3 regions of the Desulfosporosinus sp. FKA genome follow, and region 1 is predicted to be linked to each of the others. Evidence: riboswitches for the same ligand, from Rfam matches in the RefSeq annotation. Region 1 holds a riboswitch; each other region holds the start of a gene.
What was found. Region 1 has a riboswitch for thiamine pyrophosphate ahead of thiC (phosphomethylpyrimidine synthase ThiC). Riboswitches for the same ligand answer to the same signal wherever they lie in the genome.
Positions count from the first base shown of each region.

Region 1 (5,464 bases):
TCAATAAAGGTAAGATGATTAAGCTTTCTTTAAATAAAGGGTATAGGTCGACCTGTGAAATCAACACCTTCGCACAGGCTCTGCTAGGTGAAGGCACCCAACAAGGTTATGCTTCTATTGAACGTCATGGTGAGGAACCCACGGTTATCCCTCAAGAAACATTAGAGGCGATGGATCGGTCGATCGTTGAGGATATAGCGAAGTTTACAGAGCAAGGGTATGAATCTATAGCCGTCATATGTAAAACTCAAGGGGAAGCAGAAAAGGTGTTTGGTCGGTTGAAAAAATCGGTGCAACTAACACTTATTAAACCTCGAGGAGGGGAAGTTACAAAAGGTCCATTGGTCATTCCAACTTATATGGCAAAGGGATTAGAATTTGATGTTGTGATCGCTTATGATGTTAGTAAAGAAAACTATGTGAGTGATTTTGATAGACAATTACTGTACATTACCTGTACACGGGCACTCCATCGACTGGTTATTTATTATAAAGGAGATAAAAGCCCCTTGATTTAATTAACGCATCACTTAACTAAAAGTGTAAACAGCGGCTTTAGTGAAAAATCTAAGGCCGGTTTTTTTGTCACTTTAGGGTGCTTCCGATGCCAATAAATTAAATTCGATGTATAATTATGCAAATGAAATTTTATAATCAAAGTGAATCATTAAGCTAAAAGTATGTCTTTAGATTGTTGGAATAACTGAAAGGGCATTAAATCATATGCTTACAAAAGAATTACTAAGTTACATAATGGATATTGGAGAACAAATGCTTGTCAGCGGTGCTGAAGTAAATCGCGTAGAGGACTCCATCAGCCGTATCTGCAAAGCATATGATGCTAAGCGGGTGGATGTATTTACAATCACGTCTAGCATCGTCGTATCTCTGCAATCGAAAAACGGAAATACGCTCACTCAAACCAGGAGGATCTTAAAATACGCAACAGATTTGGATAAGTTAGACAGACTTAATAATCTTTCCCACTATATTTGTGCTCACAAACCTGAGGCGGAATATATTAGCAATGAAATCGAAAAGATCGGGAGTAGACATAAATATGGTCCAACTGTCCAATATTTGGTATATGGTGTGATTGCTGGAACATTCACGGTTTTCTATGGAGGCGACTTGAATGATGCAGTTGTTTCTGCAGCTATCGGCATGATATTGAAATCAGTGATCACTTTTATTCAAAGATTGGATAAGAATGTTTTTATCGTAAATATACTATGTTCGTTCATTGTAGGTTTGCTGGGAGTTCTGCTCGTTAGAACCGGGATAGGCCATAGCTTCGATAAAATTGCAATTGGAAATATCATGCTGCTGATACCGGGATTGGCTCTAACAAACTCAATAAGAGATATCATAAGCGGAGATACGATAGCAGGACTACTGCGTCTTTGTGAAGCTATTCTTGTAGCATTATCCATCTCTTTTGGATTCGGTCTGGTATCGGTTTTTGTTGGAGGTATGTTTAAATGATCCCTACATTTCAGATCATTTTGGCTTTTATAGGTTCACTTGGTTTTTCGATTCTGTTCAATATTAAAGGAAGGAAAATATGGTATGCTGCTTTAGGCGGTATGTTAGCATGGATGATATACTTACTGGGCGGTCTCTGGCTAAGCAGCGAAATGACGCAGTACTTTGTATCGGCTATTATAGTAACCTTTTACTCAGAGCTATGTGCCCGCATCGAGAAAACGCCAGCTACTACTTTTTTAACAGCAGCTATTATTCCACTAGTTCCAGGTCGGGCCTTATACTATACGATGAGCTATGCGATCAATAATAGGATTGTAGAGTTTGCCGATTATGGCTCTTACACGGTAAGTATTGCAGTTGCCATAGCTGCCGGCATTATGGTGGCATCTTCGCTGTTCAGAATCTTTTTTGCATTACGTTCTTATGAATACCGTCATCATTAATATTTATCTCTTTCGTGGATATTCTGAATTGGCGTAGATATAGCTCTTTTGGGTGACATGGTACTTTGGCGTTTTTCATTGAACTAAATTGTTAAAATATTTACTTGTGCATTTACATTTACTTCTTAAGTATGACGTTGTATAATAAATCGAAATTAATTGCTAGGGGTGCCCAAATGCGGCTGAGATAGAGCTATTGCTCTTGTCCCTTCGAACCTGATCTGGCTAGTACCAGCGTAGGAAAGCAAAATCGTTTAAGATTGACTTGAATTGAAGCATAGTTTACCTGAGTCAAAACGACAGCTTACCTACGGGGAAGCTGTTTTTTTATTCGGTTTTAGGCCCCCACTTCTATAAGTGGGGATGGGTCCCTCGTTAACTTCAGGTGGGGTAGAGTCCCCATCTGAAGCCCCGATGTTCAGCTTTAGCTGAACGAGTTCACTCACTTGCTCTGGAAGGATTGTATTAAGGTTATTTCATTCAAAAAATAATGAGGAGGGAATTAGCTATGACAACACAAATGGCGGCGGCCAAACGAGGCGAAATTACCGAAGCAATGAGAATTGTTGCTCAAAAAGAGAATCAGTCCCCTGAGGATATATGTGCACGTGTTGCCCAAGGAACTGTGGTCATTCCGGCAAATATTAATCACTTAACTTTAAGCCCTGAAGGCGTTGGGCAAGGCCTTAAAACGAAAATCAATGTCAACTTAGGAATTTCCAAAGATTGTGCGAATATTAATCTAGAACTGGAGAAGGTACAAACAGCCATTAATATGAAGGCTGAAGCTATTATGGATTTGAGCAACTATGGAAAAACTGCTGAATTTCGTTCGCGTCTAATTAACATGTCAACGGCAATGATCGGTACAGTTCCTATGTATGATGCAATTGGTTTTTTGGATAAAAAACTTGAAGATATCACTGTAGAAGAGTTTCTAGCGGTTGTAGAAAAGCATGCCCAAGATGGTGTCGATTTTATGACGATACACGCTGGACTTAACCGTCAAACAGTGGCTCATTTTAAAAAAAATAAACGCGTCACAAATATTGTTTCACGTGGAGGTTCGCTTTTGTTCGCCTGGATGGAATTAAATGATCGCGAGAATCCATTTTACGAGTATTTTGACGATCTGTTGGATATTTGCGCCAAGTACGATGTAACCCTGAGCTTGGGGGATGGCTGTCGTCCGGGATCCCTTGCGGATGCTACTGATCCTGCACAGATTGAAGAACTTATCGTGTTAGGTGAATTAACCTTGCGCGCTTGGGAAAAGAACGTTCAAGTTATGATCGAAGGTCCTGGTCATATCCCTCTCAATGAAATCCAAGCCAATATGTTATTAGAGAAGAAATTATGCCATAACGCACCTTTCTATGTATTAGGCCCAGTAGTGACAGATATCGCTCCGGGATATGATCACATTACCAGTGCCATAGGCGGTGCCATAGCTGCCGCATCGGGAGCGGACTTCTTATGTTATGTAACCCCGGCAGAACATCTTCGCCTTCCATCCCTCGAAGATATGAAAGAAGGAATAATAGCTACTAAAATAGCGGCCCATGCGGCAGATATTGCCAAAGGAATCCCAGGTGCTGCTGATTGGGACCTTAAAATGAGTAAAGCAAGACAAGCGCTGGATTGGTCTACTATGTTTGAATTAGCGATTGATCGGGAAAAAGCTGAACGTTATCGGAGAGAATCATCTCCAACTCACGAAGATAGCTGTACAATGTGTGGAGAAATGTGCCCGATGAGACTGATGAATAAAATTCTATGATTCTTAACTAATGTATCAAAAAGTATACTTTTAGGGGCCGTTGCATAATGAATATTGCAACAGCCACTTTGTCTCCAATTTGTCAAGGATACGTCCGACATAATACGCTAATTCTAATTTTCACTCTGGATAATGAGCAGTCTCCTGTGCCTCCGCCCCCTTGGGCAAATAAATTCTTGTTCGAATCATTCCGGCGAACTCTCCATTCTTGAAATAGCTGCTATAAGTAATGACCATCCCAAAGGCTATTTTGGTAAAGGATTTTAATTCCCCGGTTTTAAACCGCTCTACAAAGCCGGCAATTTTTTGACGATTTTCTTCCTTGTGACAGTCTATAGCACGCAAACCCACAACGGGTTTTCCGTAGAACTGTTCCTCAAATTTATTGGCCCAAATCACATTAAAATCTGCATCTGTAACCAAGAGTCCCGCAGAAATATCTTTAAAAACCTCACCAAAATCCATTCCAATATACCTCCAACTATTTTGTTATCTTGTTTTTAGTATCGCAAGTACTTAGAAACCATCCCTTTGTTTTATTTTATATCTTTTGGTATAACTCTATCAAACATATAGAAGATTTTATATTAGGAAAGGATTTTGAAAATGTGTGTTGAATTTTTAGTGACTCTATAATCTATTTTTGTAGGGGTTCAGGGAATTTAAGGACTACATATATTGACCACAACTCCCATATAGTGTAATATTACACTATATGGGAGTTGTTTTAATGACTAAAGATGAATTTGTAAAAAAACTGGACCAAAAATTAAAATTAGTTCGTACAGAGTTTGATTATTCACAGGATAAAATGGCAGAAGTACTTGGCATGTCTAAAAAAACGCTCGTACAGATTGAAAAAGGCAGATCGACACTCGGTTGGATGGGTGCAGTAACACTTTGCACAATTTTTGGGAAGAGCGAAATTTTATCAATAACGTTTGGCGGTCAGCCCAAGGAAGTAATTATGGCTCTTGCCTTTGACAGCACCGAACGGGACTATCCTAAAACTCTTGGTGGTAAAATATGGTGGGAGGAGCTTGAGGCTTCTTTTGGCTATACGATGCAAAAAAACCTAATCTCCCAGCATTATCGAATCCTTGACAGCCAGGAAAGGCGGATTTGTTCTTCCTTTGAATTTGACCATATAAAAAAACGCTTTGAGGAGCTTACTCGTCATGGAGAAATTTAATACAGGATGCTTATTAATTCACGGTTTTGCAGGAAGTCGTCGTGAGATTGATTCTCTTGTTACTAAACTCAATGAATGTGGGTTTCCAACAGCAGTGCCTCTGCTTGCAGGACACGAATCAAGTCGCAGGGACCTAGCCAGAGCGAAATATACTGATTGGATTCAATCTGTCGTGGCTGCTTATGCTGATTTGGAAAAGCGTTGCCATAATGTGGTGGTTATCGGATTTTCAATGGGTGGCTTGCTTGGGATTCAACTTTGCCAAGTACATAAGATTCAAGCATTGGTTCTAATCAATACGCCGATATTTTATGGGAATATGAAACAAGTTATCTCCAATTTGAGATGCGATTTTAGATTTTATGCTAGGAAATATCTAAGCTCAAGTGTCAATGTCCCCCCTTTTCCGGCTTTAATCCAATTTGTGATTTTACTTAACAAAACTAAATCTCTCTTAGCAAACATTAAATGTACTTCAATGATCATTCAAACCCTTGACGATGACACAGTTAAGCCAGAGAGTGCTAATTATCTGAATTCTAGAATGGCTGGACTGAGGGC
Region 1 is NZ_NAHZ01000034.1:490,983-496,446, reverse strand. It holds gene B5771_RS23540 (UvrD-helicase domain-containing protein) at 1-518, shown strand, start outside; gene B5771_RS23535 (threonine/serine exporter family protein) at 772-1,485, shown strand; gene B5771_RS23530 (threonine/serine exporter family protein) at 1,482-1,931, shown strand; TPP riboswitch at 2,086-2,191, shown strand; gene thiC (phosphomethylpyrimidine synthase ThiC) at 2,422-3,711, shown strand; gene B5771_RS23520 (hypothetical protein) at 3,832-4,176, opposite strand; gene B5771_RS23515 (helix-turn-helix domain-containing protein) at 4,442-4,903, shown strand; gene B5771_RS23510 (alpha/beta fold hydrolase) at 4,890-5,464, shown strand, end outside.

Region 2 (5,464 bases), on a different contig from region 1:
GGCCAGTGCTAAGACAATATGATAATCGTGAACAATTCCGCCGTCAGAACATAGGGGGACATAGATCCCTGTTTCTTTATAATAGTCATCACGTGCTTTGGCGACTTCAATAACTGCAGTGGCTTGGCCTCTCCCGATGCCTTTTTGTTCTCGGGTAATGCAAATAGAGCCTCCGCCGATTCCAATTTTAACGAAGTCAGCTCCGGAGTTTACTAAATACATGAAACCCTCACGATCAACAACATTGCCACCGCCAACCTTGACGCTTCCCTGATATTTATTCTTAATATAGGAAATGGTTCTCCCCTGCCACTCGCTAAACCCGTCGGAGGAATCAACACACAGAATGTCGGCGCCGGCTTTCACTAATTCGGGGACCCTCTCTTCATAATCTCTGGTATTAATTCCGGCTCCAACGACAAAGCGTTTTTCCGAATCCAGTAATTCATAAGGATTTTCTTTATGATCGTCGTAATCTTTTCGGAATACAAAATAGAGCAGGTTTTGATTTTTATCAATAATAGGCAGGTTGTTGAGTTTGTGTTCCCATATAATATCATTTGCCTCACTGAGACTAATTCCCTCTTGACCTACGATTAGTTTCGATAACGGCGTCATAAACTCAGAAACTTTCTTATCCAGAACATCCCGGCTAATCCGATAGTCCCGAGTTGTCACGAGTCCCATTAATCTTGTCGAGGAAGTGCCGTCTTCAGTAATGGCAATGGTCGAATGGCCCGTCTTCTTCTTAAGCTGGATAACATCTTTCAGTGTATGTTCAGGTGTAAGGTTGGCATCACTAACCACAAAACCGGCTTTAAATCGTTTGACTTTCTTAATCATTTCGACTTCTTCCTCTATCGACTGTGAACAATAAATAAAGGAAAGCCCCCCGCATCTTGCTAAGGCAATGGCTAAACTATCGTTAGAGACCGATTGCATGATTGCAGATACAAAGGGTATATTTAACTGCAGCGGGGATTTTTCGCCGCGCTTAAATTTAACCAAAGGTGTTTTGAGATTTACATTACTGGGAACACAATCTGTCCTTGTCAAATTTGGAACGAGCAAATATTCGCTAAACGTTCTTGACGCATCCTCATAATAATAAGCCAATTTAAACACTCCCTGTTCTAAAGGTTTCAATCGAAGAATTTTTACTAGTCTATATGAAGAGTTAGGTCTTGTCAATGCTAAAACCCTTGAAGATATGATCTATTTTACCATCTTAAGATGTGAGGATGGTTGAGCAAATGTTAAAAGTGTTTGAAGAGCGTAGGTGGTGGGAGTATGTCACTAAATAGGCTTGCACAATACCCCCATGTGTGCTACTTTAGAAGAAAGGCATAAACTGAATATAACGGGAGCTTAAGAAATTAGGCTGAGAGGGTGGTTAGAGTTACTGCCGACCGAACCTGATCTGGATAATGCCAGCGGAGGAAATGTGTTGAGAAGAAGTAAACCGCGCATGTCATGTGCGGTTTTCGTATTTTCACCAGAAAATGGGCAGAATTTTCGGATGGGAAGTATCTTAGTTGATATGCCAAAAGAAATCTGTACTGGGAAGGTTTTAGTCTGATTGCTAAATGATACTAATTAAAAGGAGTGGTCTGGAGTGGCTAAAATTATGATGGCATTTCAGGTGTTGCCAAAAGTTGAAGACGATCGGCTTTTTGAAGTTGTCGATGAAGCAATCGCTGTTGTGGCTGCCAGTGGTGTGACCTATGAGGTTGGGCCGATGGAAACTACCATGGAGGGGGAACCCGATGAACTGTGGGCGATTATACGAAAGGCACAGGACGCTTGTATAAAAGCCGGGGCGGGGCGGGTTATGACGTATATTAAGATGGACTATAATCCTGGTAAAACGACCATCGAAGAAAAGATTAAAAAATACCGGGAGAAGTAAGGAAATGCCATTCAAATCAGGGCGGTTCCAGAAAAAATGGCGTGATAGTATTCCGACAATCGTATTTCTAGTAATCTGTTTGGCCCTTTGGCAAATCATTGTCTCCTATTTCAAATTGCCTCTCTGGCTGATTCCATCTCCTATAGATGTACTGAAAGCCTTTTGGAATACTAGAGAGTTGCTTTGGGCACACACGTTGACAACACTTTTAGAAACAACTGCGGGGTTCGTTTTGGCAATAGCTTTAGGATTAGCGGCAGGGGTGGCAATGGTACTTTCGCCTTTGATTAAGCGTTTGTTTTATCCCTTGCTGATTGTGTCCCAAACAGTGCCTCTTATCGCGGTTGCCCCACTTTTGATTCTCTGGCTGGGATATGGCCTGCTGCCTAAAATTGTTACTGTTGTCTTAGTGTGTTTTTTTCCAATTGCCGTGAGTTTAATAGAGGGATTAGAGGTCAGTGATGATGACCTGCTTAATCTGCTTAAGAGTATGGGAGCAACACGCTGGCAAATCTTGTATATGATTCGCTGGCCTAATGCTTTACCATCATTTTTTGCGGGATTGAAGATAGCTGCAACCTATAGTGTTATGGGAGCAGTGATTGGTGAGTGGCTTGGAGCTAGTTCCGGTTTAGGAGTATATTTAACCCGTTCGTCTCATTCATTTCGAACAGATCAGGTATTTGCCGCAATTGTCGCTATTACGATATTAAGTCTATTTTACTTTGTCTTAATCGCGGGGATTCGGCGTCTTGCATTACCTTGGTTACATACTAAGGAAGATTAAAAACCTAAGAGTAAAACCTAAAACCATAGAACATCACTATGTTTTAAGGAAGTTGCGAAAAGGAGTAGGAATCATGATTAAACCATTGTTTAAATCAGAAGTTGTCGACGGACGAAAGAAAATAAAGCATGTTAAAAAAGTATTAAGTGTAACGCTGGCTGCAAGCTTATGTGCCCTCCTTTTGTTAACCGGATGCAGCACAAGTACGCAGAAAGCAGCAGAATCTGCGCAGACAAAGCCGGCAGCTCAGCCTGACAAAGTGACAATTATGTTGGACTGGACACCGAATACTAACCATACGGGCCTCTATGTGGCTAAAGACAAAGGCTATTTTAGCAAGGAGGGCCTGGATGTCCAAATTGTTCCTCCTTCGAGTCAAGGAACGGTGGAACAGTTGGTGGCCACTGGCAAAGCTGATTTCGGGATAAGCGCTCAGGAACAAGTCACTGATGCCCGCGTCCAAGGGCTGCCCTTAGTTTCTATAGCCACAATCCTACAGCATAACACGTCGGGTTTTGCTTCCCTGAAGAGTAAGAATATCCAAACTGCGAAGGATTTTGAAGGCAAGACTTACGGCGGCTGGGGTCTGCCGTCGGAGACAGAGACCATTAAAGCCTTGATGGAAAAGGAACATGCGGATTTTAACAAGGTTAAAATAATAAATATTGGTGATGCTGATCCCATTGCCAGTATGTCAAAAGGTTCTATCGATCTGACCTGGATTTTCTATGGCTGGGAAGGGATTCAGGCCGAACTGGCGGGTACGCCTCTGAACATGATGTGGATTAAAGATATTAATCCGGCTCTCGATGATTACACACCGGTTTTAGTCACCAGTGAAAAAATGATTAAGGAAAAACCCGATGTCGTTCGCCGCTTTACTCAAGCCGTCAGTGAAGGATACCAATATGCTATTAAAAACCCCGATGATGCGGCAAATATCCTGATCAAAAATGCTCCGGAGGAGGACCAGAAGCTTATTAAGAAAAGCCAAGCTTGGATTAGCAAGCAATATCAGGCAGATGCTTCGCAATGGGGTGTTCAGAAAGCCTCTGTTTGGCACAATTATGCCCAATGGATGTTCGAACACAAGCTTCTGGATAAAATGATTGATACGGACAAAGCGTTTACAAACGATTTCTTACCCAAGGCTTAGATTATGCTAATACTTAAAGATGTGTCGCTATCGTATCAGGACGGCGGGAAATCTGTTCTGGATGTTTTGAAAAACATTAATCTTGAGGTGGAAACGGGAAAATTCGTATCTCTGATTGGTCCTTCCGGTTGCGGAAAGAGTTCGATTTGTAATTTGATCGCCGGAGTTGAGGTGCCTGCTCAGGGTGATATTTTCTTAGAAGGCCGATCCATTAAGGGTATCCCTGGTCAAGTGGGATATATGCCCCAAAAAGATTTACTCTTGCCTTGGCGCACCTTGTTGGACAATGTCGCCTTAGGCAGCGATATTCGGCGTGAGGATAAACGTCAATCCAGGGAGAAAGCACGCCACTGGCTCGATCGTTTCGGCTTGGGTAAGTTTGCAGAGCATTACCCGCATCAATTATCCGGCGGAATGCGGCAAAGGGGGGCACTTCTAAGAACCTTCTTATTTGGACAGAACGCCTTGATCCTGGACGAACCTTTTGGAGCACTGGACGCTTTGACCCGGCGAGAAATGCAGGAATGGCTTCTTAATGTGTGGAGTCAGAGCCGCCCGACGGTTGTTTTTATTACCCATGATATTGAAGAAGCAATTCTTTTGTCAGATGAAGTTGTTGTTTTAAGCCATAGCCCTGCTCGAATCTTAGATAAGATCCACGTTCCCTTCTCCAGGCCTCGTGAGCAGGACCTTCTCCTTTCCGGTGAAGCAATTAACATTAAAAAACACTTGTTGGATTTGTTGAATGGAAAAAGGAATGTATAGAATTTATTATTCAGAGAATCCTATTTGTGAAATGTTAAAGGGGGTAAATTGGTTATGGCTAAAAAAACAAACAATAAATCACGGAAGCCAGATAACACAGAGAAGATTCCCCTGCCCTTCGACTCTGATAAAATTGGAAAAGATGTCGCCAAAGACCGGGTTTAATCCCGGTCTCTTTTACTTTCTTTCAGGAAATTTAAACTTTCTGAGCAAGGCAGCGAGACTGCCGCGGCCGTACCGAATGTCTCGCTGCGGTGGTCAATGCAAAGTGATGTAATATAATGCAATACAATACAATGCCTATATAATTGAAACCGCTTTGTGTTATGATAAGAAAAAATAAGGGGATATTTTTAGGTAAGCAAGATTAATCTGATTTAATTATCAGAATAAGTTATTAGAAGTTATAGAGAAAGAGAGAGGCTATGTTCGAATTAATAAAGCAATATTCTCCTTATAATGAACAAGAAGCGAAGGATAAAGAGGTCTTTTTATACTGTGCTGAAGTATTTGAAGATATTTTGACAAGGAACAATGAAGTGGCACATATTACCTGTTCAGCCTTTACGGTCAACGGCCGCAAAGATAAAGTGCTTATGGTCCATCATAATATTTATAACTCCTGGTCATGGATAGGAGGCCATGCTGACGGGGACGAAGATTTATTGGCTGTAGCCATAAAAGAACTGCGGGAGGAGACGGGCGTAAAGACAATTCGTCCAGTTACCAACGATATTTTTTCCTTGGATATATTAACCGTTTTAGGGCACATAAAACGCGGAATTTACGTATCCCCTCACTTGCATTTATCCGTTGCTTTCTTAATCGAAGCGGATGAAAAGGATTT
Region 2 is NZ_NAHZ01000025.1:56,231-61,694, forward strand. It holds gene B5771_RS07565 (IMP dehydrogenase) at 1-1,116, opposite strand, end outside; TPP riboswitch at 1,351-1,460, shown strand; gene B5771_RS07570 (thiamine-binding protein) at 1,628-1,909, shown strand; gene B5771_RS07575 (ABC transporter permease) at 1,914-2,696, shown strand; gene B5771_RS07580 (ABC transporter substrate-binding protein) at 2,770-3,852, shown strand; gene B5771_RS07585 (ABC transporter ATP-binding protein) at 3,856-4,617, shown strand; gene B5771_RS07590 (NUDIX hydrolase) at 5,043-5,464, shown strand, end outside.
Region 2: another riboswitch for thiamine pyrophosphate. It lies ahead of B5771_RS07570 (thiamine-binding protein); the one in region 1 lies ahead of thiC (phosphomethylpyrimidine synthase ThiC).

Region 3 (5,464 bases), on a different contig from region 1:
TCTGTCCACTTTAATGAAATAAGCCCACCAAAAGGCGGGCTTATTTCTAAAATCTAATCCAAAAATTTTCTTCATTTATCCTCTAAGAAACTATAGGCAGTACGTTCCTAACTGCACTTGGAAAGAAGAAAAAGGTTCCCTCCGATTATGCTGTCCCGGAGGGACAAAGAGGATATACATGAAAAAGACTTAAGGACATATGTCCTTCCGCCTTATTATACAATATTCATAGGGATTTGTATTGGTTTGCTTCGTGGTAAGTTTTAGGTAAAGGCCCTGGAGGGGTTTTAACCCTCTGCGTTTGCACCACTGCGTGGTGCAAACGCAGAAAAGGCCACCAAATTAGTGGCCTTTCTTTTAACTGATATATCCCGCAAAGTCCCCCCCAGAATTAATGGATAAACGGCTCTGGATTAATTTTCAACATACTCACTAAAAGAAATATAAACCAAATCAAGTTAGGTTAGCAAACTAATCTCGACAAATCCTCCACTACTTCTGATAAAATGTGTTTCGGAAACAATCCTCTGAAATCTCGACCTAATTTCCCAGCAGAATCAATGACTTACTGATTACCAAAGAAATTTTATGGGACTAACGACAACAGAGTTACGGGGGAGGAACTTTGCGGGAAAGCTTTCTTAAAAGAAAAAACTACCTTCTTACTAGGTAGTTATCAATTCAACGAATTCAGCACCCATTAAAACCGCAATGCTGAAAACCTCCGAAGAATCGAAACTTTACCTAGCATGCCCTAACAAGAACTAAACTGAATTTTTTTATTCATTGACTATAATTTAATTATAATCATATTTTATTTCTTGTCAAGTACCTTATTATACCAGAGTTGTATGATTTAGATAAAGTTTCCGCCGTCCACAACAATCGTTTGCCCAGTTACAAAGCCGGCATGGGCAATAAGTGCGTAAACAACTTCGGCGATATCATCCGGGGTAGCCACCCGTCCGAGGGGAGTACCGGCTGCAAGATGGGCGATATGTTCATCCTTACCTGCTACCCAACGCGTCTGCACAATTCCCGGAGCTACAGCATTGACCCTAACCTCAGGAGCTAAAACACGAGCTAAAGATTTATTAATGCTGACAACGGCAGCCTTGGAGGCTGAATAAGCAATAGAGCTGCCTAATCCCGTCAGACCGGCAATGGATGCCATGTTGACGATACATCCCCGAGTTTTCTTAAGTTCCGGGGCGGCAGCACGGGAGCAGAAGAACGTTCCTTTAACATTTACTCCCATAATGTCGTCCCAATATTCTTCTTTTAAACCTTCTAAATCAGCATGATCTACAAAGTGAGTCATACCGGCATTATTCACAAGAATGTCTAATTTCCCAAAGTCGTTAACAACCTTCCTGATCATTAATCTGACGTCTTCATCCTTTGCGATATCGGCCCGGTAAGTTAGACAACGAACTCCCAAACTTTCGACCTCGGCCTTTGTCTTTAAGGCGTCATCTTCCGAACGGGAATAATTAACGGCAATCTGGACACCGGCTTTAGCAAGAATCAGGGCGATTGCTCTCCCGATTCCCGTACCACCGCCAGTAATTAAAGCTATTTTTCCTTGCAACATTTTAATTCCTCCTCTGCGTCTTAGTTCTGTATTATAGAAATCTTAAATATTGAATTCTAGTATAACGCACCCTCTAAAACTGTACAAGTTTAACCGGAGTCTCTTACCCAGAGCTTAGGATTCCAAAAATCATAAAACAAATCACTTTCCTGGTTTGTCGTCTAAATCTTGAACTAATGTTTAACCTTCAGTTCATCATTCCCGCTTTCTTATACAACTCATAAAAGTGATGAGTCGGTCCAACACCTTTGCCAATCTCTAAAGAGTGTTCAATCGCTGCAGTAATGTATTCTTTAGCACGAGAAACAGCTTCGTCAAGAGAATAGCCCAGGGCAAGGTTAGAAGTTATAGCTGAAGAAAGAGTACAGCCGGTTCCATGGGTATTCTTTGTCGCAATTCGTTTTGAAGCATAATACTCGAAGCCTTGACCATTATAGAGAATATCTGTTGAATCATCCTCCAGGTGTCCGCCTTTAAGAAGAACATTCTTAGCTCCCATTTGGCGAATTATTTTAGCAGCCACTTCCATCTGGGGAAGATTATGAATTGACATTTTCGTCATCACTTCTGCTTCCGGAATATTAGGTGTTACGACGGTCGCTAAGGGTAAAAGCTTACGAATAAGCGTCTCCTCGGCTTCTGGATTTAACAAATGGTAACCGCTTTTTGATACCATGACTGGATCTAGCACAACGTTCTGCGGAGAATAGTTTTTTAGAGATTCGGCAATGACCTCAATAGTGGGAATTTGAGAAACCATGCCGATTTTAAGACCATCGACCTCAATATCTTCAAAAATCGCCTTAATTTGAGCTGCTATCACTTCTCTGGAAATATCTTGAACGGCAAAAACTCCTTGTGTGTTTTGAGCCGTGACGGCGGTAATAACGCTCATGCCAAAAATGCCATGTGCGGAAAAGGTTTTGAGATCGGCTTGAATTCCTGCTCCACCACTACTGTCTGAGCCGGCAATTGTAAGCGCTTTTTTCATTGTTCTCCCCCCATGATTTTTCATCTAATCGTGAGACTCCCACTTCTACAAGTGGGAGTGGCCCCCGTTCTCCGCTTCGGTGGGGGTAGAGTCCCCCACCGAAGCCCCGATGTTCAGCTTTAGCTGAACGAGTTCACTCTTTCATATAAAAAGAGCCTATCTCCAGAATAGGAGTTAAGCTCTTAATTATTTAAACCGAAAGAGTAACTGCTTACCTACGCTGGCATTATCCAGATCAGGTTTATAGGGTCCTAGACTTTCCAGGGTCTAAATCTCAGCCGGCCTCTTTCCAGCTCCCCCGCTCTATATGTTTTTTAAAACTTAACACGCTCGAAATCGAAAGTCAACTCTTTGAGCTCGGTCAAACCATGATTTTCGATTTATTTGAAAGCTACAGAGACACTTGATCGTCCATGACCGGCGGTAGACCTGAAGTATTGCCCAGAGGTTTAGCGGAACAACCGCGTAAGTGAATGGACGAAACCTGGAATGCGAAGGTGTTGAAATCACAAATATACGAGATAAACAACGAAATGTCTTTTAAGTGTGTTATTGTAATTATAGATTTAAACTTAGGAGGCATTTTAATGGGAGATCCTTTACTTATGACTTTAATAGTTCTGGCAAGTATTTCGTTACTCTTACTTATTCTCTTACTCTTTCGCTCTTCTCAAAATTCAATGAACCATTTCCAGGGAAAATTTGAGGTATTGGAGAAGGGCCTTGAACACAGCGAGCGCTTAGTTCATGGTGAAATCTCTAAAAATCGCGAAGAATCAATGCTCAACGCACGTCAGGTGCGGGAAGAGCTAAGCCAAACGCTTCATTCCTTCAACGATTCAGTTTTGACGCGTATGGCGGAGATTGCTTCCCTCCAGCACAATCAGTTGGATATTTTTTCAGATCAGTTAGGCTCGCTAACTAAAACCACTGATTTAAAATTGGAACGACTGCGTCATACTGTCGAAGAACGGCTTACACAGATTCAACAGGATAACGCCCATAAATTAGACCAGATGCGCGCCACCGTCGATGAGAAACTCAGCGCTACCCTTGAACAGCGACTGGGAGAATCCTTTAAATTAGTCAGTGAGCGGCTTGAAGCTGTCTATAAAGGGCTCGGGGAAATGCAGACGTTAGCCTCCGGTGTTGGAGATTTAAAGAAAGTCTTAACCAATGTAAAAACGAGAGGCATTATGGGTGAGATTCAACTGGGGAATTTACTTGAACAAATCCTTACTCCCGAACAATATGCAACCAATGTCCCGACAAAGCTCGGAAGTAATGACCGCGTTGAATTTGCCCTGAAATTACCGTCACGGGATGATCAGGATAGTATCCTTTGGTTACCCATTGATGCCAAATTTCCCTTGGAGGATTATGAACGATTGCTGGAAGCACAAGAACAGGTAAATGTCCCGCGGGTTGAAGAGTTGGCTAAATCTCTGGAGAATCGCCTTAAGTCAGAAGGTAAAAGTATTCATGATAAATATATCGATCCACCCCACACAACGGATTTCGGCATCATGTTTCTGCCTATTGAAGGCTTATATGCCGAAGTTTTGCGGCGCCCAGGTTTATGTGAATTCCTGCAGCGCGAATATAAGGTGATCATCACCGGTCCAACGACCCTCGCTGCACTTCTTAACAGTCTACAGATGGGCTTCAGAACCTTAGCCATTGAAAAACGATCGAGTGAGGTTTGGAACCTCTTGGGTGCTGTCAAAACGGAATTTGGAAAATTTGTGGAGATCCTTGAGAAAACCCAGAAAAAGCTTCAAGAAGCAAGTAATACTATTGATTCGGCAACGAAAAAATCACGCACGATTGTACGAAAGCTAAAAACTGTTCAATCGTTGCCAGTAAATGAAACAAACCTTTTATTAGATCAGAATGATATTGTAGAAGATTAATTAGATTTAATGCTGTCGGTTTCTTTTTAAGAATTGACAGCTTCTTTAATCTCTATGGATAATTTTATCCAATCTTTAGGGAGCCGTTGCATAGTGAACTCGTTCAGATAAAGCTGAACTTCGGTGCTTCGGCGACGAAAGTGTCCTGGGGATAGTTTCGCTGAAAGCGCCTATCACTTAACAAATGCCTATCACGCTGAAGGATGGACTCTACCCCCACCGAAGCAGAGAACAGGGACCACTCCCACTTATTGAAGTGGGAGTATAACCCTGCATGTCAGTAGAGGATTCCAACCACTATTTATGGCAGGGTTTTGTTTAACCCTAACTAATAAATCTTGCTCGATTCCATAACTCATTATATTCCCCCTCGAATTGAAGGAGCTCTGTATGCGTCCCCTGTTCAATTACTCTTCCGTTGCCGAGCAGCATAATCTCGTCCATGCTCTCTAGACCTAAGATGTTGTGAGTTATCAATATTATTGTTCGCTCCTCCAGAAGATGAAAGACTTCCCTTTGCACCTCGCTTTCAGTAAGCGAATCAAGGCTTGCAAATGCTTCGTCTAGAATTATGAGCGGTGCATTCTTTAGTAAGACACGGGCAATAGCTAAACGCTGCCTCTGCCCGCCGGAAAGTTTTAAACCTCCTTCACCGACATAACTATCATAGCCTTGGGGTAAGGACAGGATGAACTCGTGGAGCTGGGCCTGTTGAGCAACCTCAATCAGTTCCTGATCTGTGGCCGATGGTTTGGCCAGAAGAAGATTTTCCTTAATCGTTGCATTAAAAAGATAGGTCTGTTGAGAAACGACTGCGAATAAGTCCCTCAGTCGTTCTAAATCATATTCCGGCAACGAATGTTCAGCCAAGAATATTTTGCCCTTCTCAGGTTCCCAAAATCTTAAGACAAGGTTAATGATACTGGTTTTGCCCACTCCGCTCGGTCCAACGATTGCCGTTTTGCT
Region 3 is NZ_NAHZ01000013.1:29,004-34,467, forward strand. It holds gene B5771_RS02835 (SDR family oxidoreductase) at 857-1,594, opposite strand; gene thiD (bifunctional hydroxymethylpyrimidine kinase/phosphomethylpyrimidine kinase) at 1,782-2,585, opposite strand; TPP riboswitch at 2,780-2,895, opposite strand; gene rmuC (DNA recombination protein RmuC) at 3,173-4,498, shown strand; gene cydC (thiol reductant ABC exporter subunit CydC) at 4,823-5,464, opposite strand, start outside.
Region 3: another riboswitch for thiamine pyrophosphate. It lies ahead of thiD (bifunctional hydroxymethylpyrimidine kinase/phosphomethylpyrimidine kinase); the one in region 1 lies ahead of thiC (phosphomethylpyrimidine synthase ThiC).